Regions from separate parts of the Streptomyces sp. R818 genome, predicted to be linked through region 3. Evidence: riboswitches for the same ligand, from Rfam matches in the RefSeq annotation. Region 3 holds a riboswitch; each other region holds the start of a gene.
The links. A riboswitch is a leader RNA that binds a small molecule or an ion and turns the genes downstream of it on or off. The one in region 3 is predicted to bind cobalamin.

Region 1: linked by a shared signal. The riboswitch ahead of N5I75_RS04200 (FecCD family ABC transporter permease) and the one ahead of N5I75_RS32625 ((2Fe-2S) ferredoxin domain-containing protein) in region 3 are both predicted to bind cobalamin.
Region 2: linked by a shared signal. The riboswitch ahead of N5I75_RS31625 (ABC transporter substrate-binding protein) and the one ahead of N5I75_RS32625 ((2Fe-2S) ferredoxin domain-containing protein) in region 3 are both predicted to bind cobalamin.

The regions. Positions count from the first base shown of each region.
Region 1 is NZ_JAOCNE010000002.1:296,146-305,766, reverse strand. It holds gene N5I75_RS04215 (PIG-L family deacetylase) at 247-1,080, shown strand; gene N5I75_RS04210 (nucleoside deaminase) at 1,211-1,696, opposite strand; gene N5I75_RS04205 (endonuclease/exonuclease/phosphatase family protein) at 1,844-2,716, shown strand; cobalamin riboswitch at 2,842-2,970, shown strand; gene N5I75_RS04200 (FecCD family ABC transporter permease) at 3,075-4,163, shown strand; gene N5I75_RS04195 (ABC transporter ATP-binding protein) at 4,250-5,011, shown strand; gene N5I75_RS04190 (ABC transporter substrate-binding protein) at 5,038-6,048, shown strand; gene N5I75_RS04185 (alpha/beta hydrolase domain-containing protein) at 6,156-7,229, shown strand; gene N5I75_RS04180 (alpha/beta hydrolase domain-containing protein) at 7,226-7,672, shown strand; gene N5I75_RS04175 (helix-turn-helix domain-containing protein) at 7,706-8,665, opposite strand; gene N5I75_RS04170 (hypothetical protein) at 8,903-9,190, shown strand; gene N5I75_RS04165 (cytochrome P450 family protein) at 9,304-9,621, opposite strand, start outside.
Region 2 is NZ_JAOCNE010000014.1:15,784-25,404, reverse strand. It holds gene N5I75_RS31645 (baeRF3 domain-containing protein) at 1-369, opposite strand, end outside; gene N5I75_RS31640 (basic amino acid/polyamine antiporter) at 528-1,979, shown strand; gene N5I75_RS31635 (arginine deiminase) at 2,017-3,279, shown strand; gene N5I75_RS31630 (nucleotidyltransferase domain-containing protein) at 3,292-3,783, opposite strand; cobalamin riboswitch at 3,862-4,054, shown strand; gene N5I75_RS31625 (ABC transporter substrate-binding protein) at 4,092-5,150, shown strand; gene N5I75_RS31620 (FecCD family ABC transporter permease) at 5,147-6,211, shown strand; gene N5I75_RS31615 (ABC transporter ATP-binding protein) at 6,208-6,984, shown strand; gene N5I75_RS31610 (L-threonylcarbamoyladenylate synthase) at 6,987-7,607, opposite strand; gene N5I75_RS31605 (hypothetical protein) at 7,811-8,917, shown strand; gene N5I75_RS31600 (hypothetical protein) at 8,939-9,304, opposite strand; gene N5I75_RS31595 (DUF779 domain-containing protein) at 9,380-9,621, shown strand, end outside.
Region 3 is NZ_JAOCNE010000014.1:231,432-241,052, forward strand. It holds gene N5I75_RS32590 (hypothetical protein) at 1-282, shown strand, start outside; gene N5I75_RS32595 (energy-coupling factor transporter transmembrane component T) at 288-1,457, shown strand; gene N5I75_RS32600 (ABC transporter ATP-binding protein) at 1,454-3,100, shown strand; gene N5I75_RS32605 (ECF transporter S component family protein) at 3,097-3,927, shown strand; partial or broken gene N5I75_RS32610 (four-helix bundle copper-binding protein) at 3,973-4,146, opposite strand; gene tsaD (tRNA (adenosine(37)-N6)-threonylcarbamoyltransferase complex transferase subunit TsaD) at 4,193-5,263, shown strand; gene N5I75_RS32620 (N-acetyltransferase family protein) at 5,263-5,835, shown strand; cobalamin riboswitch at 5,879-6,003, shown strand; gene N5I75_RS32625 ((2Fe-2S) ferredoxin domain-containing protein) at 6,066-6,467, shown strand; gene N5I75_RS32630 ((2Fe-2S)-binding protein) at 6,473-7,168, shown strand; gene N5I75_RS32635 (ABC transporter ATP-binding protein) at 7,173-7,976, opposite strand; gene N5I75_RS32640 (FecCD family ABC transporter permease) at 7,973-9,067, opposite strand; gene N5I75_RS32645 (ABC transporter substrate-binding protein) at 9,064-9,621, opposite strand, start outside.

The DNA of each region.
Region 1 (9,621 bases), on a different contig from region 3:
AGCCGCCTGCGCACGCGGGCAACCAACGTGTCACACGTCCGGGGTCCGCGAACGTGTTGCGGCCCGGCGCCGCGCAGGCGGACGTCGAAGCGGTCCCGGCCGCCGCGAACCCGGAGAGGCGCCCGTCCAAGCCCGGCGGGAACAGCACGGCTGCCCCGCGCTGTTGCACCGCGTGGGGCAGCGGCACCGTCGTACGTCCGCCGCGCCCCCGTACCGAAAGACGTATGTCCGCAGGAGGACTGTTCCATGACTGACCGGCCGTTGACGCTCACGGCTGTGCACGCCCACCCCGACGACGAGGCGACCAGCACCGGTGGCGTCTTGGCGCGCTATGCGGCGGACGGCGTCCGCACGGTGCTCGTGACCTGTACCGACGGCGCGTGCGGGGACGGGCCGGGAGGGGCGAAGCCGGGCGATCCCGGCCACGATCCGGCGGCCGTCGCCGCGCTGCGCCGGCGGGAGCTCGAGGCGAGCTGCGAGGTCCTCAAGATCAGCGACCTGGAGATGCTCGACTACGGCGACTCCGGGATGATGGGCTGGCCGAGCAACGACGCCCCGGGCGCCTTCTGGCAGACCCCCGTGGACGAGGCCGCCGCCCGGCTCGCGGAACTCATGCGCCACTACCGCCCCGACGTGGTCGTCACCTACGACGAGAACGGCTTCTACGGCCACCCCGACCACATCCAGGCGAACCGCATCACGATGGCCGCGCTGAAGCTGGCCGACCTGTCCCCCAAGGTGTACTGGACGACGATGCCCCGCTCGGGCATGCAGCGGTTCGGCGAGATCATGCGCGAGTTCGGCGAGGACATGCCGGAGCCGGACCCCGCCGAGGCCGAGGCGCTGGCGGAGATCGGCCTGCCGGACGACGAGATCACCACGTGGGTGGACACGACCGCGTTCAGCGGGCAGAAGTTCGACTCGCTGGCCGCGCACGCCAGCCAGGGCGAGAACATCTTCTTCCTCAAGATGGGCAAGGAGCGGTTCGGCGAGCTGATGGGCATGGAGACGTTCGTACGGGTCCAGGACACCACCGGCGCGCCGCTGCCCGAGAACGACCTCTTCGCCGGACTGCGCTGACCGGCCCGGCCCACGGGCCTCTCTGGCCGCGCGGTCGTCGCCCACGGGCCCATCTGACCGCGCGGTCGTCGAGCGCAGCCGCACCTGACCCGGTGGTCGTCGCCTGCAGCCGCACTTGACCGTGCGGTCGTCAGTCGCGCGACGACCGCTCGGCAAGCAGCCGGTGCAACTCCTTGACGCGGGGCACCAGTTCGTCGACCGGCCCCTCGACGGTCACGTGCGGCGCGACCTCCTGGATCGGCAGGGCGCGCACCGGCGCCTCCGGGCGGCCCCATTCGGCCAGCCACTGGCCCAGCTGGGCCGAGGAGGCGACGTACACGATGCGGCCGAGCCCGACCCAGGCGTGGGCCGCCGCGCACATCGGGCAGTGCTCGCCCGAGGTGTAGACGGTGGCCGCGCGCCGCTCCTCCGGGGAGAGGTGCTCGGCCGCCCACCTGGCCAGCTCGAACTCGGGGTGGCGGGTGGCGTCCCCGCCCGCGACCCGGTTGTGGTCCTCGGCGCGGACCGCGCCCGTGCCGTCCACGAGCACGGAGCCGAACGGCTCGTCCCCGCTCTCCAGGGCCTCGGCGGCCAGCTCCACGCAGCGGCGCAGATGTGCCGACTCGCTCGCGTCCATCGCGGTCCCTTCTCCTCGTCCGTCGTCGGGATCGCGTCGATCGTCGCATGCCGCACCGCCGGCAACGGCTCGACCCGGACGTGTGCCGGTGACACCTTGTCGCCTACCCTCGTGCGGAGAAGACCTCGTGTGAGGGCATGTGACCGCATGTCCGTCCACTCCAAGGAGGCGATGGTGCTCGGACGCGGCACACGTCTGTTCGCGATCGCCATGGCCGCCCTCTGCATCGTGCTCATCGGCCCGAGCGCACCGAGCGGCGCCCTCATCGCCAAGCCGCTGCCCGCCGACGCCGCCCAGGGCATCGTGCCGAACCGGGTCCTGACGTGGAACATCTGCAACCCGTGCGGGAGCGGGCAGAACATGGGCCGGGCCGCGGAGATCGCCACGTACGCGCCGCAGGTGTTCGGCCTGCAGGAGGCATGTGTGCGTGACGTCGAGAAGATCCGCGACTACCTGGAGGTCTTCTACGGCCTCGTCTACGAGGTCGAGTACGGGTCGGTCCTGCGGAACTGGAACCGCTGCGGCGGTCTGCCGTGGCAGGGCGGCGCGTACGGCCAGGCCATCCTCTCCGCGGCGGCGATGACCGATCACGTGAACGTGGAGTACCCCGACGGCGGCTCCGAGGACCGCGGGTACATGGCCGTCACGACCAAGGTGGGCGGCCGGTCCGTCCGCGTCTTCAACACGCACTTCGCCGAGCGGCAGCAGCCTGACATCCGGGCGGACCAGGCCCGCGTGCTCGCCGCCGAAGTCGCCCGTCACGACCACACGATCGTCCTCGGCGACTTCAACGCCGTACCGGACGCCTCCGAACTCCGCCCGATGTGGCGACTGGCCGAGGACGCCGATCCGGCGTGCCGCCCGTTCCCCGACGGCGGCGCCTGCGAGCCGACGACCGACTGGCAGAGCAAGTTCGACTACATCTTCCTGCGCGGCATCGCTCCGCTCACCCACCAGGTCCGCCCGAGCCCGTACTCGGACCACCATCCCCTGCACGCGGAGATCGATCCGGCGTGGTGACCCGAACGGCCCGGAACGTCCGGGCCGGTGAGTACCGCCCGCGCCAGTAGGTACCGCTCACGCCAGTAAGTACCGTCCACGCTGGTAAGTACCGCCCGCCCGCCCCGCCCCTGACCCAGGCTTGCTACGCTTCGGCTGCCTTCCGTGGGGGAAGCCGGTGCGAGTCCGGCGCTGTCCCGCAACGGTGTGCGTGGCCTGTTCCGTCCGAGTGCGGGCCCGCGAGTCCGATCACCCACGGCAGGTGTGCGACCCGTCGACCGCTCGCCGTGGACTGCGAGCAGGGACCGCCGAAGCCCTCCCGGCCTTCAGGTGCCCTGCGTTGCAGCCGTGGCGCCGACCCGGAGGATGTGCGCCCGCTTTGCTCCGCACCGCCGCTGCCCCTGCCCGCACGGGTGTCGCCCGTACGCGCCGGGGACACCTGCCCACCGTCCCGCTGGTCATCGCGCTCGCGCTCGTCCTGGTGGTCTCGCTGGCGTGCGGGGTCGCGCTCGGCGCCACCGGGATGAGCTGGCGGCAGGTGGTGCGGCTGATGTGGGCCGGGCTCAGCGGCGGCAGCCTCGGCAGCGCGGACGCCGGGGCCTACACCATCGTGTGGGAGATTCGCTTCCCGCGCGTCGTCCTCGCGGCCGTCGTCGGCGCGGGCCTCGCCTCGGTCGGCGTCGCCGTGCAGGCGCTGGTGCGCAACGCCCTCGCCGACCCGTTCGTGCTCGGCATCTCCTCCGGCGCCGCCGTCGGGGCCAACGCCGTCATCCTGTTCGGCGCGCTCGCCGGGCTCGGCGTCTGGGCGCTCTCGTTCTCCGCCTTCCTCTCCGCGCTCGCCGCGACCCTCGTCGTCTACGCGGTGGCCCGCTCCCCGCTCGGACTCAGCCCGCTGCGCCTGGTCCTGACCGGCACCGCCCTCGCCTACGGGTTCCAGGCCGTCACGACCGTCATGGTGTTCAGCGCGGAACGGGGCGAGGCGGCGCGCGCGGCCATGATGTGGCTGCTCGGCAGCCTGGGCGGGGCCACCTGGCCGAAGGTGCCGCTGGCCGCCGCGACCGTGGTGGCGGGCTGGCTGTGGCTCAGGGTGCGGGCGGGCGCGCTCGACGCCCTCGCGATGGGCGACGAGACGTCGGCGGCGCTCGGCGTCCCGCCCGACCGGCTGCGGCGCGAACTGTTCGTCGTGACCGCGGCGGTGACCGGCACGGTCGTCGCCGTGAGCGGGGCCATCGGCTTCGTCGGTCTGATGGTGCCGCACCTCGTGCGCATGCTCGTCGGCGCCTCGCACACCCGCGTCCTCGCCGTCGCGCCGCTCGCCGGGGCCGTGCTGCTCGTGTGGGCCGACGTGTTGTCACGGGTGCTGCTCGCGCCGACCGAACTGCCCGTGGGCGTGGTGACGGCCGCGCTGGGTGTGCCCGCGTTCCTGCTGCTGATGCGGCGCGGCGGCCATGCGCTCGCCGGGCGCTGAGCCAAGCACCCGCCCAAGAGGCCCGTCCAAGAGGCCCGTCAAAAAGGTTCGTCAAAAAGGTTCGTCAAAACAGAGGGAGAAGACACGTGCGGCTCGACGTCGAAGGTGTGTCGGTCGAGGTGGCGGGTGTACGGCTCGTCGACGAGGTCACCCTCGACGTGCCCGCCGGCACCTTCGTGGGGCTCGTCGGCCCCAACGGCAGCGGAAAGTCGACCCTGTTGCGGTGCGTGTACCGGGCGCGCCGCCCCGACGCCGGGCTCGTCAGGGTCGACGCCGAGGACGTGCACCGCATGGCCCCGCGGGCCGCGGCACGGCTGCTCGCCGCGCTGCCGCAGGAGTCGGCCGCGGACTTCGACTTCACGGTCACCGAGGTCGTCGCGATGGGCCGCCTCCCGCACCGCGACCGCACCGCCGCCCGCGACCGGGAGCTCTGCCGGTACGCGCTGGAACAGGCCGGGGTGGCACACCTCGCGACACGTGGCTTCCTGTCGCTCTCCGGCGGCGAGAAACAACGTGTGCTGATCGCCCGCGCGCTCACCCAGGAGCCACGCGTCCTCGTCCTGGACGAGCCCACGAACCACCTCGACATCGCCCATCAGCTCGATGTGCTGCGCCGGGTGCGGCTCAGCGGTCCGACCGTCCTCGCCGCCCTGCACGACCTCAACCTCGCCGCCGCCCACTGCGACCTGCTGCATGTCCTGCACGGCGGCCGGGTCGTCGCCTCCGGTCCGCCGGACGAGGTCCTCTCCCCCGCGCTGCTCGCCGACGTCTTCGGCGTACGGGCGCACCGGGTGCGCCACCCGGAGACCGGCGCGACCCAGTTCCTGTTCGACCAACTCGCCCCCTGACAACCCTCGTTCCCTGGATGGCTCCTGTGCGCAGACTCGTCTCCACCGCCTCGCTCGGCCTCGCCGCCGCCCTCACCCTCACCGCCTGCGGAGCGGACGTCGCGTCCGACTCCAAGAGCGCCGCCTCGCAGGCGGTGACCCTCACCAACTGCGGCAAGAAGGTCACCTACGACCAGCGCCCCGAGCGGGTGGTGACCAACGATGTCGGCATCACCGAGCTGATGTTCGCGCTCGGCCTGGAGGACCGTATGGCCGGGTACGTCATGCCCGCCGACAAGGGCGCCACCGACGACCTCCCGTACAAGGACGCGTACGACAAGGTGAAGTGGCTCGGCAAGGACCGCGTCACCAAGGAGATCGCCCTCGACGCCCGCGCCGACCTCGTCTTCGCGGGCTGGAACTACGGGTTCAACGAGAACACGCTGACCCCGGACGAGCTGCACAAGGCAGGTGTCGACACGTATCTGCTCACCGAGTCCTGCCGCAACGCCGTCACCGGCACCTCGCGCGGGATCATGCCGCCGCTCGACGCGCTCTACACGGACCTCGACAATCTCGGCCGTCTCTTCGGCGTCGAGGAGCGCGCACGGAAACTGGTCGCGGAGTACAAGGCGCGGGTCGCCACCGTACGGGCCAAGTCCCCCACGGACGACGCGGACAAGCCCTCGGTCTTCCTCTACGACAGCGGCCAGGACCAGCCGTTCACCTCGGGCCGCTACGCCGCGCCGGAGCAGATCATCAGCGAGGCCGGGGGCGTCAATCTGCTGCACGATCTCAAGGACTCGTGGACGACGGTCGGCTGGGAGACGGTCGTGAAGCGGAACCCGGACGTCGTCCTCATCAACGACTACGGTTCGACGAGCGCCGCGCAGAAGAGGAAGTTCCTGCTCTCGTACCCCCCGCTGCGGAACGTCTCCGCGATCAAGAACCGGCGGATCTACACCCTGGACTACGCCGACCTCGTCGAGAGCCCGCGCAACCCGTCGGCCATCGAACGGCTCGGCGCGTACCTGCGCGAGAACACCGGCCGTTCCTGACCCGCGCTGCCCGGGACACCGGTGGAATCGCCGATGCCGACGCGCCGCGGCCGCCTCGACACTGCGGGCGCAGCCCCTTGGGGACCCGTACGTCACGGAGGCACCTCGTGCGCACACTCGCCCGGTCGTCCCGGCGGTCCGTCACCGCCACCGCGTTGGGGGCGCTGCTCTGCGGCGCCCTCCTCACCGCTCCCTCGTCCGCCGCCGCGGCGGCCGCGGGCCCGGCCGTCACGCTGCCGCCCGAGGGCAGCCACGGCTTCCCGTTCCTCGCCGCCGCAGAGGACCTCGGCTCGTTCGGCTACACCGAGCGGGAGTACTTCCTCTCGGGCACGGCCACCTCGTACGCCAAGTCGGGCCTGTGGGGCTCGGACGGCCGGTGGAAGGTCCGCGCGTCGGGCACCGCCGACTACAAGAGCCGCCTGCTCGTGCGCCGCCCCGCCGACCCGGCGAAGTTCAACGGCACGGTGGTCGTGGAGTGGCTCAACGTCAGCGGCCAGCTCGACCTCTCCCCCGACTACTGGTTCCAGCGCGACGAGCTGCTGCGCCGGGGCTACGCCTGGGTCGGCGTCTCGGCGCAGGCCGTCGGCGTCAACGGCGGCCTCGGCCAGATCAAGGGGCTCAAGGGCTGGGACCCGGCCCGCTACGGCAGCCTCGTCCACCCCGGCGACGCCTTCGCCTACGACATCTTCAGCCAGGCCGGGCAGGCGCTGCGCGCCCCGGACGGGCCGGACCCCCTCGGCGGTCTCCCGGTCAGGACGCTCCTCGCCGACGGCGAGTCCCAGTCGGCGGGGTTCATGACCACGTACGTCAACGCCGTGCACCCGGTGGCCAAGGTCTACGACGGCTTCATGGTGCACAGCAACAGCGCGATCGCCTCCCCGATCAGCGGCGTGCTCGCCGACACCCTGCTGATGCCGAACCCGTCGCGGATCAGGACCGATCTGTCGGAGCCGACGTTCGTCGTGCTCACCGAGACGGATGTGCCGGGCGCCGCGGCCGCCCGGCAGCCCGACACCGGCAGCGTCGTGCACTGGGAGCTGGCCGGTACCGCGCACGGCGACCAGTGGGCCTACGACCTCGGCAACCCGACCGTGCGGAAATCGGCGGGCGCCGCGGCGCCGTCACCCGACTGCGCCGCCGGTTCCGCCCCTTCAACGACGGCCCCGGCCACTGGTCGATGAACGCGGCGCTGCGCCATCTCGACGCCTGGGCGCGCGGCGGCCCGCGACCGCCGAGCGGCCAGTACTTGAGCACCGTCCTGCGCGACCCGGCGACCGGCCTGGCCACGGGCGGTGTCCGGCTGCCCGACGTCACCGTGCCCACCCGTACGCTCACCGGGTCGCGGTCCACCACGGACAGCGGGGTCTTCTGCGGCCTCTACGGCGCCCGCGACCCGTGGAACGGCGACGCCGACGCCTGGGACCGGCACGACGAGGGCGACCCGTCCGACCCGCGCCTCCCGGCCACGACCGAGCCCGTGCTCAGCCGCCTCTACCCGACCCACGCCGGCTACGTGGCCAAGGTCCGCGCGGCCGCGCAGGCGTCCGTCGACGCCGGGTACTTGCTGCCGGAGGACGCGGAAGCGATCGTCACCGCCGCACAGAACTCGGACATCGGCGGCTGACCCGTACACCTGTGCCTGTACCCGCGCCCGCGACTATCCCCACCTCTGCCGGTCCGTCCGCCCACAGCGGGCGGGCCGCAGTCCGTCGGCGCCGTCCTCGACGCAGGCGCCCGTCGCCTTGCTTGCCAGGCCCACGGACTCGTCCGGCCATGCCTTGACCGACCATGTTCCGGCCGGCGATTCGGCGCAGCCCCCGACGCGCAGCACGTTCGCCCCGCTGTTCAGGCAGGAGCCGGTGGCATGGTTGCGGATCTGGAAGGCGCCGTGCGGCAGGGCGCGGACCGTCCACCTCTGGTAGCTGAGCCCGTTGCACGGATAGGTGCGCAGGCCGTGGTCGAGGCTGTGGTCCAGGCAGTGCCCGGTGGCCCGGTTGATGAAGGGGCGCACCGCCTCCGACCGGCCGGGCCGGTCGCCGAGACCGACGACCGCCGCGGGCCCGGCGGATTCCGGCGCAGGGTCCCGGTCGGGCATCGCCAGGAGCAAGGTGAGGAGCGCGCCGAGCAGCCCGCCCGCGAGCACACCGAGGAAGGTGACGGGCCAGCGTCCCCGCAAGCGGGCCCAAGGGGCGGCGCGTACGGGCGGCGGCTCAGGCCGTTGCTGTTGCTGTTGCTGTTGCCGTTGCTGTTGCTGTTGCTGTGGCCGTTGCTGTTGCTGTTGCTGTGGCTCCTGATCGCCCGACGTCCGCACCCGTACCGGTACGACCGCGGTGACCTGCGGCGCCTCGGGACCGGCGGCGCTCTGACACCGGTCGGCGGCCTCCCACAGCGTCCGGTACGCGACCGGGTCCGCGCCCAGCGCCCGGCACAGGTCCCTGACGGTGGACCACGGCGGAACCGTGCTGCCGCGCAGATAGCGCGAGAGCGACGAGTCACTGATCAGTACCTCGGCCTCCAGGGACCGCAAGGTCCGCCCGGAGCGCTGCTGCAGGGCGCGCAGCGCCGCGCCCAACCGCTGCGCCGGAGCGACCGTCCCCTCACCCTGTCCGTCGGCCATCGGCGTGGCCCTCCCCGTGTCCGTGACGGTGCTTCAGCGGGCCGTCCCCCGTCCCGGGATGGCGATGTCCCAGCAGGTCGGAACGATAGGGATCCCGACATCCGCGAAGCAACCGGGACGACCTTGCACAGCCGTTCCGGACCGCCACAAACTGCAGTCGTCCCGCCCCGCAGGCCCTCTTCGTGAGGCACCGGACGGCCGGACGAACCCCAACCCGAGAACGACCAAGGAGCACGTATGCGCAAGCCACTCAGGAACGCCGCGACCGCCCTCACCGCGACCGTGGGGGCCCTCCTCCTCGCGGTGGCACCGGCCCACGCCGACCCGGACTGGCCCTTCCCCAACGATTGCGAGCGCCACGACTACAAGGCGTACGTGACCTGGGACGGCGAGGGCGGCATGGCCCGCTTCACCTACGACCACACCGACGGCGAGACCAAGAACTTCTACCGCAGCACCTGGGAGAACAGCGGCCTCGCCATCGGCAACGGCTGGGCCAGCTGCATCAACACCCACCAGGAGTAACCACCGGACCGCCGCGGCCCGCCCGGGGGGAATGGAGCGGGCCGCGGCTTCCTACACGTACGGCTCCGGGCGCGTACCGTCTCAGTGGCGTACGCGCCCGGCCGCCCGCGTTCTCACCCGCCTGGGTTTCCATCCGAACGGATGACGGGCGAAGGGCCGGCCTGGTAGCGCACCGTCAGCCGGTCCAGGCCGCGGGCGCGCAGCGAGCGCCGCCAGGGGGCGGCGTCCTCGGTGTCCGCGTCGAGTTCGAGCCGCGGGAAGCGGTCGAGCAGGGCGCGCAGCGCGATCTCCGTCTCGGCGCGGGCCAGCGGAGCGCCGAGGCAGTAGTGGATGCCGTGCCCGAGGGCGAGGTGCCCGGCCGTGTCGCGTCCGACGTCCAGGCGGTCGGGGTCCGGGAACCGGCGGGGGTCGCGGTTGGCGGCCGACAGCGA
Region 2 (9,621 bases), 220 kb from region 3:
GGCGGCGACGAGGTTGCGGGTGAGGAAGGTGTCCGCGAGCACGACGCGTTCGGGCACGGTCCGGTCGACGGCCCACGCCTGGTGCTCACCGGGCGCGGCGAAGATCACCAGTCCGTCCCTGACGTGGGCGAGGTCGAGCTCGGCCACCGCCGCCTCCACCTCGGCGACCACGGCGTCGCGGCGCTCCCTGGTCACGGCGGGGTCGGCGTCGAGCTGGCGCACGGCCTCGCGGACGAGGTTGTCGAGGCGTACGGGGTCCTGCGCGTTGGCCGGCTGCGTCCGGTGGGTCGGCATCGCCAGCGAGACGGCGGGGTAGGGCCGCGGCGCGCGGAGGTCTCGCAGGATCGCCGGGTTCAACGAGGAGTGCATGCCTGAGTGCCCTTCTGACGCAACGCCTACGGATGCCGCAACCCCTCCATGCTGTGCACAGGAGGACATATCCGCCACCTTTGACGCGACAAAAAGTGCGCTACCTGGCATAGCGGTACGAGACTGGTGCCCGACCCGCAGCCGACCCAGGGGGCCCCATGGAGCAGACCGCGGAGCAGACCGCCGAGCGGAACGCGGCCGCCGCCAAGCTGCCTCTCTTCACCCTGACCACCATGGTCATCGGCTCGATGGTCGGTGCCGGGGTCTTCTCGCTGCCCAGCCGCTTCGCCGAGGAGACGGGTGTCGCGGGCGCGCTGATCGCCTGGGCCATCGCGGGGACCGGCATGCTGATGCTCGCCTTCGTCTTCCAGTCCCTCGCCGTGCGCAGGCCCGATCTGGACGCGGGCGTGTACGCGTACGCCAAGGCCGGTTTCGGCGAGTACCTGGGCTTCTTCTCGGCGTTCGGCTACTGGGCCAGCGCCTGCGTCGGCAATGTGACGTACTGGGTGCTGATCATGTCGACGGTGGGCGCGATCTGGCCCGCGCTCGGCGAGGGCGACACGGCGCTCGCGATCCTGCTCTCGTCGGCCGGGCTCTGGGCGTTCTACCTGATGATCAGGCGCGGTGTGAAGGAGGCCGCGGCGATCAACAGGATCGTGACCGTGGCGAAGATCGTGCCGATCCTCGTCTTCATCGTCCTCGCCCTGGTCTACTTCGACCCGTCGGTCTTCGCGGACAACTGGGGCGGCGCGGACTACGCGGGTTCCCTCTTCGGGCAGGTCAGGGGCACGATGCTGGCCACCGTCTTCGTCTTCCTCGGCGTCGAGGGCGCGAGCGTGTACTCCCGGCACGCGAAGAAGCGCTCGGACGTCGGCCGGGCCACCGTCCTCGGCTTCCTCAGCGTCTTCGCCGTCTTCGCCTCCGTCGTCATCGTGTCGTACGGGATCCTGCCGATGGGTGAGATCGCGGAGCTGCGCCAGCCGTCGATGGCGGGCGTGCTCGAGGACGCCGTCGGCACCTGGGGCAAGGTCTTCATCAGCGTCGGCCTGATCGTCTCCGTCCTCGGCGCCTATCTCGCCTGGACGCTGATGGCCGCCGAGGTGCTCTTCGTGGCGGCCAAGGACGACGACATGCCGCGTTTCCTGCGCCGCTCGACCCCGGCCGACGTGCCGGTGCCCGCGCTGCTCATGACGACGGTCCTCACCCAGCTGGTGCTGATCGTCACCGCGTTCTCGGACGACGCGTTCAACTTCGCGCTCAACCTGACCAGCGCGCTGTCCCTGATCCCGTACCTCTTCGCGGCCGCCTTCGCCGTCCGGATCGGGGCGCGGGAGGACCCGCTCACCGAGGGCGGACGCACCTCGTCGCGCGAACTGGTGATCGCGGCGGTCGCCACGCTCTACACGGCGTTCCTGCTGTACGCCGCCGGGCTGAAGTTCCTTCTGGTCTCCTTCGTCTTCTACGCCCCGGCCACGATCCTGTTCGTCATGGCCCGCAGGGAGCAGGGCCGGCGCCTGTTCTCGCCGGGCGAGCTGGTCGTCATCGCCGTCTCCGTCGCCGGTGCCGTGCTCGGCGTCGTCGCCCTGGCGGCGGGCTGGATCAGCCTGTGAGACCCGTGACCCCCTTCCCGAAGCCCGGAGGCACACCGTGACCGACCACGAGACACCCGCGTCCGCCGCCTACGGCGTCCACTCCGAGGTGGGCCGGCTCCGCAAGGTCCTCGTCTGCGCGCCGGGGCTCGCCCACCGCAGGCTGACCCCGACCAACTCCGACGACCTCCTCTTCGACGACGTGATGTGGGTGGAGAACGCGCAGCGCGACCACGCCGACTTCGTCAACAAGATGCGGCAGCGCGGCATCGAGGTCGTCGAGCTGCACGAGGTGCTCGCGCAGACGATGGCGCTGCCCGAGGCGAAGGACTGGCTGCTCGACCGCAAGATCGTCGCCAATCAGGTGGGGGTCGGGCTCATCGACGACACCCGCGCCTTCCTGGAGACGCTGCGGCCGGAGAAGCTCGCCGAGTTCCTCATCGGCGGGCTCGCCACCACCGATCTGCCGGACGAGTACCGCTCCGCGTACGTGTCGATGGCGCGCGAGTCCAGCGGAGTGCGCGAGTACCTGATGCCGCCGCTGCCCAACACGCTCTACACGCGCGACACCACCTGCTGGCTCTACGGCGGCCTGACGCTGAACCCGCTGTTCTGGCCCGCACGCCACGACGAGACCCTCCTGATGAAGGCGGTCTACCGCTTCCACCCGGAGTTCGCGGGCTCGACCGTCTGGTGGGGCGACCCCGAACAGGGCTGGGGTCAGGCCACGTTCGAGGGCGGCGACATCATGCCGGTCGGCAACGGCGTCGTCCTGATGGGCATGAGCGAGCGCACCTCGCGGCAGGCGATCACGCAGGTCGCGACCGCCCTGTTCGAGAAGGGCGCGGCCGAGCACGTCATCGTCGCCGGGATGCCGAAGCTGCGCGCGGCGATGCATCTGGACACCGTCTTCACCTTCGCCGACCGGGACATCGTCACGCTCTACCCGCGGATCATGGACTCGGTGCACACGTTCTCGCTGCGCCCCAGCGACAAGGCGCCGGGGCTCGACATCACCGACGAGGGGACGACCCCGTTCGTCGACGTCGTCGCGCGGGGGCTCGGCCTGCCGGGGCTACGGGTCATCGAGACCGGCGGCGACGTGTACGCCTCCGAGCGCCAGCAGTGGGACAGCGGCAACAACGCGGTCGCCCTGGAGCCCGGGGTCGTCGTCACCTACGACCGCAACACCCAGACCAACACGCTGCTGCGCAAGGCGGGCGTCGAGGTCGTCACGATCGTCGGCGCGGAACTCGGCCGCGGCCGGGGCGGCGGCCACTGCATGACATGCCCGATCGTCCGCGACCCCGTCTCCTACTGAGGCGCCGCCCGGTCAGAAGTGCGTGGCGATGCCGAAGACCCGGCGCAGCTGCGCCATGTCGTGCCGGTCGCGGTCGGCGGGCTCGTAGCCCTGGTGGAAGCGCACCTGCTGCTCGGCCGAGAGGCACGGGACCGGCTCCCCCGCGATCGTGCCGGTGACGAAGACCTCCGCCGGGTAACGGAACGGCCGCTCCGGGTCGAGCGAGGACTGCTCGGCCGACCCGTCGGCGGCGAAGCGCAAGGGGTGCAGGTCGAGTTCGCGGCCGTCGGGGTGGGCGAGGACGAAGCGCGCGGGGCGCCAGTCGAGGGTCTCGGCGAACCCTGCGCCGGTGAGGGCGGCGAGCACGGCGGGCTCCTGCTCGTGCCGGTGCATGAGATCGAGGTCGCGGTGGTCCCTGGTCTCTTCGCCGACGAGGGCGTCGATGCCCCAGCCGCCGCCGATCCACACGTCCGCCCCGGCCTCCCGCAGCAGGGCGAGGACGCCTCGTACGTCGTCCGCTGTCATCACGCGAGGCAGGCTAGGCGGGCGGGGCGCGGGCGGCGAACGGATTTCGGGGGCGTGGGTGGGCCCGTGATACGTTCCGTGAGCCAGTCGTACCTTTGTGCGTTCTGTAGGGAGCGCGTACGGGTCAGGGAATCCGGTGAGAGTCCGGAGCTGACGCGCAGCGGTGAGGGGGACGGGCGGGGCCACTGCCACTGAGCCGGTCGACGGTTCGGGAAGGCGCTCCGCCTGGACGATCCCGAGTCCGAAGACCTGCTGGCGGCCTCCGGACCGAGACCCGGCCGGGGGTGAACCGTAGGCCGGCTCCGCGTATGGGCCCTGGACGCAGAGGAACCCCCGTGCCCTTCGCACGTCGACTCCGCCACTTCGCACCGCTGTGGGCGGGCGCCCTTCTCCTGACCGCGTGCGGCGGTGGCGACGGCTCCGCCGACGCCGCCCAGGGTGCAGGCGCCGCCGTCACCCTCGACAACTGCGGCGCGACGGTCCGCGTCGCGCACACCCCGCGCCGGGCCGTCGCCCTCGACCAGGGCTCGGCGGAGATCCTGCTCTCGCTCGGGCTCGCGGACCGGATGGTCGGCACCGCGACATGGACCGACCCTGTCCTCAAGGGCCTGGAGAAGGCGAACGCGAAGGTGCCGCGCCTCGCCGACCGCTACCCCTCCTTCGAGAAGGTCCTCGACACCGAACCGGACTTCGCCGCCGCCTCCTTCCAGTACACGATCGGCAAGGGCGGCGTGGCACCGCGCGACAAGTTCGAGAAGCTCGGCGTGCCCACCTACCTCTCCCCCAGCGACTGCGCGGGCAAGGACAACAGCGGGGACGGCGACGGCGTCCGCACCAGCGCGCTGACGATGGACACGGTCTACGGCGAGATACGTGACCTGGCGCGGATCTTCGACGTCGAGGAGCGCGGCGAGAAGCTCGTCGCTCAGCTCACGTCCCGGGTCGACAAGGCGACGACCGGGATCGACGCCGACGGCGTGAGCGTCCTGTACTGGTTCGCCAACTCCGACTCGCCCTACATGGCGGGCTGTTGCGGCGCGCCCGGCATCGTCACCAAGGAACTCGGCGTGCGCAACGTCTTCGACGACACCCACGAGGAGTGGCCGCAGATCAACTGGGAGACGGTCGCGGACCGCGACCCGGACGTCCTCGTCATCGGCGACCTCACCCGCCGCTCCCAGTCCGCCGAGTCCGCCGCGCAGAAGATCAGGTTCCTGGAGTCCGACCCGGTCACCAAGAACATGACGGCCGTGCGCGAGAAGCGGTACGTGCTGCTCAGCGGGCAGGCCCTCAACCCCACCATCCGCACCGTCGAGGGCGTGGAGAAGGTGGCCGCCGCGCTGCGCGAGTTCGGCCTCGACAAGTGACGACCACGGTGGTCCGCCCCGCCCTCTACTGGGCCGCGGCCCTCGCGGCGCTCTGCGTATCGGTCGCCGTCGCCATCACGATCGGGCCCGCGCACATCCGCGTCGCCGACGTGTGGTCGACGGTCGGCGCCAGGATCGGCTGGGGCACCTCGGACCTCTCCCCGATCCGCGACGGCATCGTGTGGAACCTGCGCCTTCCGCGCACCCTGCTCGCGGCGGTCTGCGGCGCGGGCCTCGCCGTCTGCGGCACGGTGCTGCAGGCGCTGCTGCGCAACCCCCTCGCCGACCCGTTCGTGCTCGGCGTCTCCTCGGGCGCCTCGACCGGCGCGGTCCTCGTCGTGGTCCTGGGCCTCGGCGGCGGCGCGCTCTCCGTCTCCGGCGGCGCCTTCCTCGGCGCGCTCTGCTCGTTCGCGCTCGTCCTCGTGCTCAGCCACCTGCTGGGCGGCTCGACGGACCGGGTGGTGCTGTGCGGGGTCGCCGCGATGCAGCTCTTCTCGGCGCTGACCTCGTTCGTGATCCTGACCGCCGCCGACGCGGAGACCACCCGCGGCGTCCTGTTCTGGCTGCTCGGCTCGCTCGGCGGCGTCGGCTGGACCGAAGTGTGGCTGTGCCTCGCCGTGCTGATCGTGGCGCTCGCGGTGTGTCTCGGGTACGGGCGGACCCTGGACGCGTTCGCCTTCGGGCAGGAGGCCGCCGCCGCGCTCGGCGTCCACGTCGCGCGGACCCGGATCGTCCTGCTCTGCGTGACGGCGCTGCTCACGGCGGCCCTGGTCAGCGCGGCCGGGGCGATCGGCTTCGTCGGGCTCGTCCTCCCGCACGCGGCGCGCGCCCTGGTCGGCCCCGGGCACACCCGGCTGCTCCCGGTCACGGCGGTCGCCGGGGCGGTGTTCCTGGTCTGGGTCGACACCCTGGCCCGTACGGTCCTCGAACCGCAGGAGGTTCCGGTGGGGGTGGTGACGTCGCTGATCGGCGTGCCCGCGTTCGTGCTCGTCCTCTTCCGCGGAAGCGGCCGGGGCGGCCGGGCCGGCCGGGGCGGTCGCAGCGCCCGGGGCGCCCGGTGAGCGCGGGCCTCGCGGCGGACCGCGTCTCCTGGTCGGCGGGCGGCACGCTCGTGCTCGACGGGGTGAGCCTGACGCCGCGGCCCGGCGCCGTCACCGGCGTCCTCGGCCCGAACGGCTCGGGCAAGTCGACGCTCCTGCGCCTGCTCGCCGGGGTGCTCGCCCCGGCGTCCGGTGTCGTCACGCTCGACGGCGACGCGCTCGGTGCCGTCCCGCGCAGGACGGCCGCCCGGCGCATCGCGCTCGTCCACCAACAGGCGGACACCCAGGTCGAGTTGACGGTCGCGGACGTCGTCCGGCTCGGCCGCACCCCGCACCGCAGGGCCTGGTCGCCCGCGTCGGCGGCGGACGAGGCGACGGTCCGCGACGCGCTGGAGCGCACCGGCCTCGCCGGCCACGCGGACCGCCTGTGGCACACCCTGTCGGGCGGCGAGCGGCAGCGGGCGCAGATCGCGCGCGCCCTCGCGCAGGAGCCCCGCGAGCTGCTGCTCGACGAGCCGACGAACCACCTGGACATCCAGCACCAGTTGGAGCTGCTCGACCTGATCTCAGGTCTTGAGCTGACCAGCGTCGTCGCCCTGCACGACCTCAACCTGGCCGCCGCCTACTGCGACCAGGTCGTGGTCCTGCGCGGAGGCCGGGTCGTCGCGGCGGGCGAGCCCGGCGCCGTCCTCACCGAGGAGCTGATCGCCGGCGTCTACGGCGTCCGCGCGCACATCACCAGGCCGGGGCCGGGCGAGCGCCCGCACATCCGCTTCCTCGGCACTCTGCGCTGAACTCACTCGAAACGGTCGGGGTCCCCCGCGCCGCGCCGTACGACGGTCGCCTCACCGTCGGAGAAGTCGACGACGGTCGTCGGCTCGGTGCCGCAGTCGCCGGAGTCGAGGACGGCGTCCACGACGTGGTCGAGCCGCTCCTTGATCTCCCAGCCCTGCGTCAGCGGCTCGTCCTCGCCGGGCAGCAGCAGGGTGCTGGAGAGCAGCGGCTCGCCCAGCTCGGCGAGGAGCGCCTGGGTCACGACGTGGTCGGGGATGCGGACGCCGACCGTCTTCTTCTTCGGGTGCTGCAACTGGCGCGGCACCTCGCGCGTCGCGGGCAGGATGAACGTGTAGCTGCCGGGCGTCGCCGCCTTGATGGCGCGGAACACGTCGTTGTCGATGTGCACGAACCTGCCGAGCTGCGCGAAGTCCTGGCACATGAGGGTGAAGTGGTGTTTGTCGTCGAGATGCCGGATCGCGCGGATCCGCTCGACGCCCTCGCGGTTGCCGAGGCGGCAGCCGAGCGCGTAGCAGGAGTCCGTGGGGTAGGCGATCAGCGCGCTGTCGCGGACGGAGTCGGCGATCGCGCCGATGGTGCGCGTCTGCGGGTTCTCGGGGTGCACATCGAAGTAGCGGGCCATCCGTCGACCCTACGGGATCAGTGGCGAACGCCACGGCGTTGCGGGGCGGCGGATTCCGCGTACACGCGCGACAATCCCGACACCCGCCCACCCTGCCCTCTTCCGACGGGCGCGGCACGGACCATACTGGTCCTGCCCCGACCACTCACAGAAAACCCCATGGCCAAAAACAGCAGCTCCCCGATCACCGTCCCCGACACCGCGTGGCTCGGTCACGGACGCCACCTCGGCCCGAGCCCGAGCAGGACGTGCGGCGCAACCTGATCGCCCTCAGGGCGGCCGGGGTGCTCGACGACTTCCAGGACCTCGACCCCGTCGAGGCGGCCCGCTCCACCGTCCTGCACCCGCGCGACGAGTCCGCCGACCCGGGGCCCACCGCCCGGCGCCTGTTCGAGGCGCGCTGGCGGGTCGCCGACGACGTCACGGTGCGCGCGCAGCTGACGACGTACGAGCCCGAGGGGCGCCGCAAGGACGGCGACGGCGTGATCTGGGTCCTGGCGGCCGAGGCCGAGCGGGCGTGGGAGCCGAACTGGCCCTCGCCGGCCACGATGTTCTGGCCGGACAGCGACATCATCCCGTGGGACCACGCGATGATCCCGGGCGTGCGCCTGCGCGCGGTCAACCATCTCCCCAAGGACGACGACGAGCTGCGCCACCGGCTGCGCGACTGCACCCGCGAGAGCTGGTACGTGCACGTCGTGGTGCACGAGGCGATGACGCCGGACGCGCGGGGGCAGCGGCCGGTGATCGATTTCCTGCCGCCGAGCCTGCGCCACCGGGTGATAGAGCACCGGGCCACCCCCGAGCAGGCGCAGATCGCCGATTTCGCGATGAAGCGGGAGCTGAAGCTCAGGATGCCGCGCGGCGGCGCCGTGCTCCTGCCGACGGCCCCGCAGGAGCCGGGGTACGACGCCGAGCGCTTCGCCGTCCGCAATGTCTTCCTGGACGGCTCCGAGCCGGTCGAGCTGCTCCAGCGGATCAACGAGTACGCGGCGCTGCCGCAGCCGCTGACCCCGGACGCCGAGCGGGCCCTGACCCGCCTGCGGCACGGCTGGCACCTGCTGACGCCCGAGGAGGAGCTGGCCCACGCCCAGTCGATGGTCGGCCGGTACGCGGAGGCGCTCGACGCGATGACGAAGTCGCGTGACCTGTACCGGGAGGCGGCCGAGGCGGCTCAGGCGGCGCTCGCCGAGGTCGGCGCGGCCGCTCCGCCGCCCGGTCCGGCCGGGGCCGGCCAGACCAGGGCGGACGGTTCGCCGCTGAGCGCGCTCACGAAGGCGTTCGGCCGCTTCCGCGACCCGCACAAGTAGCCGCGGGGCCCGTGCGGGGGCTCACTCCTCCTCTTCCGCCTCCAGGCCGCCCGGGTCGGACATCCGCAGCGCGATCTCCCGCAGCAGCTCGGTGGAGTTGACGTCGGTCCTTCCCTCGTCGTGCACTTTCGCGAGCTGCGTGAAGAGGAACGCGAACGCCTCGACGAGCGACACGCTGGCCGGCATGAGCGCGGCGATGGCCAGCTCGGCGGCCTCCTCCGGGTCGGCCCCGGCCGGGATCTCGATGGTCGGGAACACCTCCGACACGAGCCGCCCGAGCTGGGTGAGGTCGTTGTCGAGCTCGGCCCCGTCATTGATTCTGCGCACCATCTCCTGCGTCTCGGTCAGTACACCGATGGCCCGCAGAACGATCTCCCTCTGTTCCATGTGCGGAGCCTATGCGGGCGAGCCGCCCGCGCGTGCAACGTGGTCGCAACGTCCTGTCGCCTTCACTTCTGTCCTATGAGCGACGACGCCCGTGACGACGCACCCCGTGTGGAGCTGTCCCCGGCCGCCGCGGAGCTGCTGCGGCGGCTGCGCGAGGACCATGGGCCGCTGATGTTCCACCAGTCCGGCGGCTGCTGCGACGGCAGCGCGCCCATGTGCTACCCGGCGGGCGAGTTCCGCACCGGCGCCGCCGACGTGCTCCTCGGGGAGCTGGCCGTCGACGGGGTGGCGGAGACCGTGCCGTTCTGGATCTCCAA
Region 3 (9,621 bases):
GTGGAGCCTTCGCACGCACCGAAGAAGCCGAAGGCGTCCAAGAAGCCCGAGCCCAGTACCAGTCCGTCCTCATCGGCTCCGGAATCAGCGAGCCCGTCAGGTGCGGCGGACGCGGCTCCCTCGGCTTCGGCGAGCAAGAAGACGCCGGTGCTCAATGCCGAGCCCACGGCGGACGCTCCGCACGACACGGGTTCCGTGCTGCCAGTCGTCCTGGGCGTCGGCCTCGTCGTACTGATCGGCGGCGCCGCCGTGTACTCCGCCCGCCGCAGACCGCACGAATGATGGCGATGGCCCGCACTGCCGTGGAGGCGTCGGCCGCCCGGACCGGATCCGCACCGGACCGAGGCGGTCGCCGCCTGCCCCGCTCCCTGCACCCGATGGCCTGGTGGATCTGGGCCCTCGCGCTCGCCACCGCGGTCAGCCGCACCAACAACCCGCTGCTGCTGTTCCTCGTGCTCGCCGTCCTCGGTTACGTCGTCACGGCCCGCCGCACGACAGCGCCCTGGGCGCGCGGCTTCAAGTACTACCTGTACCTGGCGCTGACCGTCGTGGCGATCCGTGTCGTCTTCCGTGCCGTGTTCGCCACGGGCATCACCCCGCACGACCACTTCCTGTTCGCCCTGCCGCACATCCCCACCCCGGACTGGTACGCGGGAATTCAGCTCGGTGGCCCGGTCTCGCTGGAGGCGGTCCTGTCGTCCGCCACGGACGGGCTCCGCCTGGCCTGCATGCTGTGCTGTATCGGCGCCGCCAACACCCTGGCCAACCCGAAGCGGGCGCTGCGCGTGCTGCCGGGAGCGCTGTACGAGTTGGGCGTCGCCGTGACGGTTGCGATCAGTGTGGCTCCGCAGCTTGTGCAGAGCGTTCAACGGGTGGTGCGCGCAAGGAAGTTGAGAGCAGGACGCACGCGCGGACTCAGGGCGCTGCGGGGCATCGTCGTGCCTGTCCTGGAGGACGCCCTGGAGCGGTCCTTGCGCCTGGCTGCGGCCATGGACTCCCGCGGCTACGGACGTGCCGGCACCGCCACCCGCCGCTCCCGCCGTATTACGGGCGCCCTGATGTTGCTCGGTATGTGCGGCCTGTGCGCCGGTGCGTACGGACTCCTCGACGCCACCGCGCCCGCCTTCCTCGGCTTCCCCGCGATGGCGGTCGGCGCGGGACTGTGCGTCGCGGGGCTGCGCCTCGGCGGTCGCCGGGTCACCCGCACCACGTACCGGCCCGACCCGTGGCGCACGCCTGAGTGGCTTGTCGCGGGCAGCGGCGTGCTCTCCGCCGTCCTGCTCTTCGGCAACCTCGGTTACGACGCGGCCCAGCTCAACCCCTCCTTCTATCCGCTGACGTGGCCCGGTCTGCCGCTGGTGCCGACCCTGGCGATCCTGCTCGCGGGCGCAGCCGGGTTCCTGGCTCCGCCGCCGACCGCGCCCGTACGCACCGAACCGAAAGCCGCCACCGCGTGATCACCTTCGACCAGGTCACCATCGAGTACGACGACGCGCCGGGCCCCGCCCTTCGCGACGTGAACATCACGGTCGAGGAAGGGGAGTTGTGCCTCGTTGTCGGTCACACCGGTGTCGGCAAGTCGACCCTCCTCGGCGCGGTGAACGGCCTCGTGCCGCACTTCACCGGCGGCACCCTGCACGGCCGCGTCACCGTCGACGGCCGCGACACCGCACACCACCCGCCGCGCGAACTCGCGGACGTCGTCGGCATGGTCGGCCAAGACCCGCTCGACGGCTTCGTCACCGACACGGTGGAGGAGGAACTCGCCTACGCCATGGAGCAGTTGGCGATCCCGCCCGCCACCATGCGCAAACGCGTCGAGGAGACCCTCGACCTGCTGGGCCTCGCCGACCTGCGCCACCGTGCGCTGCACGAACTCTCCGGCGGTCAGCAACAGCGCGTCGCCATCGGCTCCGTCCTCACCGCCCACCCCCGCGTCCTGGTCCTCGACGAACCGACCTCGGCCCTCGACCCGACCGCAGCCGAAGAGGTCCTCGCTGCCGTCACCCGCCTCGTCCACGACCTCGGCGTCACCGTCCTCATGGCTGAACACCGCCTGGAACGCGTCGTGCAGTACGCAGACCGCATCCTTCACCTGCCGGGCGACGGCCGCGTCCGTATCGGCGCACCCGCCGACATCCTCCGTACGTCGAAGATCGCGCCGCCCATCGTCGAACTGGGCCGGGTGGCGGGCTGGGACCCACTGCCCCTCTCGATCCGCGACGCCCGCCGAAAGGCCGCGCCCCTGCGAGCCCGGCTGACGGGGCAGGAACCGGCGCCGGTGCGGCCCGCCCCGGATCGCGACCGGCCCGAGCTGCTCACCGCACGGCAGGTGACCGTCACCTACCAGGGCGTGCCGGCGGTCCGCGAGATCGATCTCGGGCTCCGTGCGGGGGAGGTGACCGCTCTCATGGGCCGCAACGGATCGGGTAAGTCCTCCCTGCTGTGGGCGCTTCAGGGCACCGGCCCACGCCGCTCCGGCACGGTGGCGGTCGCGGTGGCCGACGGTGCGCGCACGGCCGACCCGCACACCGTGCCCCCTGCCCGCGCCAGGCAGCTCGTCGGCCTCGTCCCCCAGACCCCGTCGGACCTCCTCTACCTGGAGAGCGTCAAGCAGGAACTCGACCAGGCCGACACCGAGTCCGCGACGGGGGAGAGTGCCCGCACGCTCCTAGACCGCCTCGCACCGGGCATCGCCGACACCACCCACCCCCGCGACCTCTCCGAGGGGCAGAAGCTCGCCCTCGTCCTGGCCATCCAGCTCACCGCGGCCCCGAAGGTCCTGCTCCTCGATGAGCCGACCCGCGGCCTCGACTACCAAGCGAAGACCCAACTCACCGGCATAGTCGATGAGTTGGCGGTGGAGGGGCGTACCGTCGTCGTCTCCACCCACGACGTCGAGTTCGCCGCGCGGGCCGCCGACCGGGTCGTGGTGATGGCCGAGGGCGACATCGTCGCCGACGGCCCGACCGCCGACGTCATCGTCGCCTCACCCGTCTTCGCACCGCAGACGGCGAAGATCCTCGCACCGCTGCCCTTCCTCACGGTGGACCAAGCCGGCGCGGCTCTCCGGAGTGCCGAGGAGGGTGATCGGTCATGACGACGTCACTGCTCAACAAGCCCACGCCGGCCGCCATCCGGCTCTCGCCGCGCGTCGGGCTGGTCATCGTCATGGCGGCCTTCCTGGGCGTGGTCGCGTTCTTCTGGCCGTTCGTCGTCGCACCGGGAACCTTCGGGGCGAGCTATGCGCCCCCGCTGATCTTCGGTGTCCTGCTGATCCTTGTCCTCTGCGTCGTCCTGTCGGAGATCGCCGAGGGCGGCATCGACTCCAAGGCGCTCGCCATGCTCGGCGTCCTGTCCGCCGTGAACGCCGCACTGCGGCCGCTGGGCGCGGGAACGGCAGGCATCGAAACCGTCTTCTTCGTCCTCGTCCTCGCCGGGCGCGTCTACGGACCGGGCTTCGGCTTCACGCTCGGCTGCACGTCGCTGTTCGCCTCCGCGCTCATCACCGGCGGGGTCGGGCCCTGGATGCCGTACCAGATGTTCGGCTGCGCCTTCGTCGGCATGCTCGCCGGATTCCTGCCGCGCGCCACCGGCCGCCGCGAGGTCCTGCTGCTCGCGCTCTACGGCTCGCTGTCCGGCTACCTCTTCGGCTTCCTTCTCAACCTCTCCTTCTGGCCGTTCTCGCTCGACCCCAACAGCTCGATCGCCTACCTGCCCGGACTGCCCTTCACCGAGCAGTGGCACCGCTACGTCGCCTTCGACCTGGCCACGTCGCTGGGGTGGGACACGGGACGCGCCGTCACGAACTTCGTGTGCATCCTGCTGGCCGGTCCCGCCGTCCTGACCACCTTCCGGCGGGCGGCGCGCAAGGCGCGGTTCCGAGCGCCGGTGCGGTTCGCGCCACTGGCCGCGGACGACAGCTGAACACGCGGTGTCCGGGGCTCCACGCAGTGCGTGGAGCACGTCCTCGCAGGCACCGATGGCTTGAGACGTCGCCTGCGCACACAGCCGACAGTGCTCATCGTGGCGGGCGTGCTGGGCGCATTCGTCGTGGCTGCGGCGGCAGGCGATCAGGCAGGCGTCGACCTGCGCGGTCAACAGGGCCGGGTCGTGGCTCGTACCGCGGGTGACCTTATTGCACATATATTGCAACTACGGTTGATGTGCAGCAGAGCGAAATGAGGTCGTGGTGGGCGGACCGGTGGTGCTGGGGATCGAGTCGTCGTGCGACGAGACCGGCGCGGGCGTGGTGCAAGGCGGAAAGCTGCTGGCCCACGTGGTCGCGTCGAGCATGGACGAGCACGCACGCTTCGGCGGCGTGGTGCCCGAGATCGCCTCCCGCGCCCACCTGCAAGCCTTTGCGCCGGTCGTGCGGCAGGCCCTGGCCGAGGCCGGGCTGCGGCTCGGGCAGATAGACGCCGTCGCCGTCACCACCGGCCCCGGCCTGTCGGGCGCTCTCCAGGTCGGCCTGGCCGGCGCGAAGACCCTGGCCTACGCGGCGGGCGTGCCGCTGTACGGGGTGCACCACCTGGCCGGCCACGTCGCCGCCGACATCCTCGAACACGGTCCGCTGCCCCAGCCGTGCGTCGTCCTGATCGTCTCCGGCGGCCACACCTCGCTGCTGCTCGTGAGGGACCTGGTGCGCGAGCCGATCCTGCACCTGGGCGACACGCTGGACGACGCGGCCGGCGAGTGCTTCGACAAGGTGGCCCGCATCCTCGGACTGCCCTATCCCGGCGGTCCGGCCATCGACCGCGCAGCCCGTGCCGGCGACCCCGGCGCCGTCACCTTCCCGCGCCCGCTGACCCGCCCCGGCGACGACCCGTACGCCTTCTCCTTCTCCGGACTGAAGACGGCCGCGGCCCGCTGGGCCGAGCAGTACCGCAAGCACGGCGAGGAGCCGCCGGTCGCCGACGGGGCCGCCGCCCTTCAGGAAGCCGTCGCCGACGTCTTGACCCGCAAGGCCCTGCGCGCCTGCCGCGACCACGACGTGAAGACCCTGATCGTCGTCGGTGGCGTGGCCGCCAACTCCCGGGTCAGGGAGCTGGCCGAGCAACGCTGCGCCGCCGCGGGCATCGAACTGCGGGTGCCGCCGATGACGTTGTGCACGGACAACGGCGCGATGATCGCGGCAGTCGGCGACCTGCTCGTGCGCTCCGGCGCACAGCCCGCCCCGCTCGACGTCTCCATCGACCCGTCCGCACCCCTGGAGTACGCCTCCCTCGTCCCGCTCTCCGGCTCCGCGACCCGGGCCGCGTGATGAGCCTCGTCGTGCGCGTCGTCCTCGGACGGCGGCTGTTGTCGTACGCGCAGGGCGTGCGGGACGTGTACGCCGATGCCTTCGGGCGGCCACCCTGGAACGAAGCCCCCGCGCAGGCCGACGCCTACGTGGAACGATTGGAGACCGACGTGCTGCGCCCCGGGTTCACCGCGGCCGTGGCCCTGGAAGGCGAGACGGTGTTCGGCTGGGCCACGGCCTGGACCACGCCTCGGCCCTTTCCCGCGGAGCGCTGTTATCCGCAGGTCGCGGTCGCCCTCGGCGCAGAACGGACGCAGGAGTGGCTGTGCGGTTCCCGCGAGGTCGACGAACTCGCCGTCGCCGCCCGGGCCCGCGGCAGCGGTACCGGCGTGCGCCTGCTGGACGCGGTGACCGCCGACCGCGCGGACGGCCGCTGCTGGCTGCTCACCTCGGCCCGCGCCACCGACACCCTCCGCTTCTACGAACGGGCCGGCTGGACGGCCGCCACCCACCCCACGCCAGGCGGGGCCGGCCACACCGCGCTACTGGGACCGAGGCATCCCGCACGACACCGCGCCTCCCGTCCCCTGTAAGCGGGGTGAAACGATGGACCGCGGACACGGGCGACGGCGCCCCGAGGAAATCCGGTGTGAATCCGGTGCGGTACCGCCACTGTGATCGGCGAGCGGATCCCCATGAGCCACTGCCTTGTGAGAGGTGGGAAGGCTGGGACGAGCAGAGACCCGAGAGCCAGGAGACTCACGCTGTCGCCTCCTCGACACACCCCCGGGGCGGACTTCCCCGGCAAGAGGAAGGATGCGGCATGCCTGAGCGGTTCGCCGACGAGATCGAGGCGACAGTGGAGCGGGCGGTGCGGGCGGTCCCGTGCCGGGTGGTGGTGTGCCGCGACTGCTGCTGCGGCACCGCCAAGGTTCAAGGGGATCACGCGGCGCAGACGGCGCGTCTGCGGGAGATCGCCCCGGTGCGGATCTCCGAGTGTCTTGACGTGTGCGAACAGGCCAACGTCGTCGTGGTGCAGCCGTCGGCGGCAGGGCGCGCGGCAGGCGCTCGCCCGGTCTGGCTCGGGTTGGTCAACGACCCGGCTGCCACCGAGGACATAGGGGGCTGGGTGCGGGCCGGTGGTCCGGGTGTCGCGCCCCGGCCCGAGATCCTCGACCTCTATCTGATCGACCCGCCGCGCCGCGCTGGCACAGCGACCTCATGACCGGAATGACCAGAGGTCTGGGGGCGGCGGACGAAGTGCCGGCGGGCGACGTCGTCGAGGCGCTGCGCGACGTCGCACAACTGGGCGGTTTCTTCGCCCTCGACACGGTCCCGGGGCGCGCGGCATGTCAAGAGCGGCTCACCCGGGAGGAGTTCGCCGCGCGGGCCAGGACCGTCAACGAACGCTACGGCACCGCTGAAGCCCGTATCGGCGTCTCCATCGCCCACCTCGGACTCGCGGCCCGCCTGTGGTCGCCGGTCCTCACCTGTGCCCTCGTGCACGGGGTGGTACCGGTGATGACCACCGTGGAATGGGCCGGGGACAGCTCGGCCCTGCGGCTGCCCGGACCTCGGGGCAGCCGCGCCCCGGGGTCGGCGTCGGCGCTCGCCGACGCCGTGCGCGCCCAGGCCGACGGCGTCCTTCAGCACGTGGAGAGCCACCTGCCCGGCAAGATGGCGCCGCGGCTGCTCGCCGGGAACTCCGCTTCCGCGCTGGTCGGTTCGGCGGCGCAGTTGCTGAGGTCCCGGCCCGGCCTGCGGGTGCCGCTCACCGAGCTGACACGGGAACTCCTGGAGACGGGACGGCTGCGCGGGACCGGCTGGATCACCGGCCCCGAGCTGACCTTCCGCCGCCGCAGCTGCTGCCTGTACTACCGGGCGCCGAACGGCTCGAAGTGCGGCGACTGCTGCCTGAACCGGTGACCCGTCAGGGGCCTTCGTCGGGCACCGGCACGTCCGCAGGCAGGAACGTCACCTGGGGACGGCCCGTGCGGGGGTGCACCGCGACTTCGGCGGTCACCTCGTAGACCTCCGCGAGCAGGCGCGCGGTGAGCACCTCGTGCGGCGGCCCGGACGCGACGACACCGCCGTCGCGCAGCACGTACAGGCGATCGCAGTAGTACGCGGCCAGGTTGAGGTCGTGCAGAGCGACAAGAACCGTCGCGGGCAGCCGGCGCAGTACGGTCAGGATCTCCAACTGGTGCCGGATGTCGAGGTGGTTGGTCGGTTCGTCCAGGACGAGCAGCGACGGCTCCTGGGCCAGAGCGCGGGCGATGAGCACCCGCTGGCGCTCACCACCGGAGAGCCGGTCGAAGGGGCGGTCGGTCAGCGGGACGGCGTCGACCGCGGCGAGCGCCGCCTCGATCAGCTCGGCGTCCTGTGTCGTGTCGCCCGACAGGAGCCGCTTGTGCGGGGTCCGGCCCATCGCGACGACCTCACGCACGCTCAGGTCGAGGCCGGACGGAGCGTCCTGCACCACCGCGGCCAGCGTGCGCGCCAGCCGGCGCGGGGGCAGGGACCAGGCGTCCTCGCCGTCGACCCGGACCGCTCCGGCATCCGGCCGCAGGACGCGGTAGACGGCGCGCAGCAGGCTGGACTTGCCACTGCCGTTCGGTCCGACGAGGCCGATCGTCTCGCCAGGGCGGGCCGTGAGCGAGACGTCGTGGACCAGGTGCCGGGCGCCGGCCGTCAGCGTGACGCCCTCGACGTGGAGTTCGGCCGCCGCCGTCATGCCGCGCCTCCCGCCTGCTTGCGCGCGTCGCGCCGCATCAGCCACAGGAAGAACGGGCCTCCGCACAGGGCGGTGAGAACGCCGACCGGGATCTCCTCCGGCGCCGCCACGGTCCGCGCCGCGATGTCCGCGAGAACCAGGAAGGAGGCGCCCCCGAGTGCGGCGGCCGGCAGGATGCGCCGGTGGTCGCCGCCGACGAGCAGGCGCACGATGTGCGGCAGCATCAGGCCGACGAAGCCGATCGGTCCGGCCGCGGCCACCAGCACTCCGGTGACCAGCGAGACGAGTACGAACATCCGGGCCCGGAACCGTGCGACGTCCAGGCCGAGAGTGGCGGCGGCCTCTTCCCCGGCGAGCAGCAGGTTCAGGTTCGGGGCCTGCACCATGAGGACGGCGATGCCGAGCAGCAGGGCCAGCCCCGGCAGCCACAGCGACCCCCAGGACACACCGCCCAGACCGCCCAGCGTCCAGGCGAGGACGGTGCGCGCCTCGTTGCCGTTGTCCGTGGTCAGGAGCAGGAGGTTCAACAGGGCGCTGAGCACCGACGCCACCGCGACCCCGGCCAGGATCAGCCGCAGGGAGGTGATGCGGCCGCCGGTGCGGGCGGCGGCGTAGACGAGTACGAGCGCCCCCAGCGCTCCGGCGAAAGCGGCCGCCGACAGGGACACCGCCCCGAACAGGCTCACCCCGAACACGATCACCGCGACCGCGCCGAGTGAGGCGCCGGAGGACACCCCGAGCAGGTACGGCTCGGCGAGCGGGTTGCGGACCAGTGCCTGCAACGCCGTACCGACGACGGCGAGGCCGGCGCCGGTGACCGCGCCGAGCAGGACGCGGGGCCCGCGCACATCGAGGACGATCGTCTCCCGCGCCCGCGTCCAGGTCGGCTCCGACCAGTCGACGCCGAGCGCGTGCGTCACGATGCCCCACACCTGGGCGGGCGGCACGTGCACCGAGCCGAGAGCGAGCCCGGCGGTCAGGGAGGCGAGCAGGAGCACGCCGAGTACCACCAGGGTGAGGACGAACGAACCCCGGCGGCCCGCCTTCACCGCGGCGGAACTCCTGGCCTTCGCGACAGCCGGAGCGGTCACTTGAAGCTGTCCGGGTGCAGCCCGCGCGCCAGGTCGCCCACCGCGTCCGCCGACCGGACGCCGACCAGGGTGTCGGTCAGCGGCAGCACCACGAAACGCTTGTTCTTGATCGCGGGCACGTCGGCGAGTGCGGGCTGGGAGAGCAGGAACTTCTTCTTCTGCGCGACGCTGGTGCCCGCGTAGTCGTAGATGGCGATGACGTCGGGCTTGCGGTCCACGACCTGTTCCCAGGAGACGTCGCCGAACACGTCGTCCAGGTCGGCGAAGACGTTCTTGCCGCCCGCCAGTTTGATCAGTTCATTGCCCAGGCCCTTGCCGCCCGCGGTGAAGGCGGACTTGTCGCCGCTGTCGTAGACGAACACGGAGACGTCGTCCGCGTCCCGCACGGCCTTGCTCGCCTTGTCGACGCGGCCGCGCAGCTTGGAGACGAGGGCGGACGCGCGGTCGGAGACGCCGAAGATCTTGCCGATCGTGCGTATCTCGGTATACGTGTCCTGCATGGTCACCCCCTTCTTCCCGGCGCAGTTCTCCCGGTTGAGGTAGGTGTCGATGCC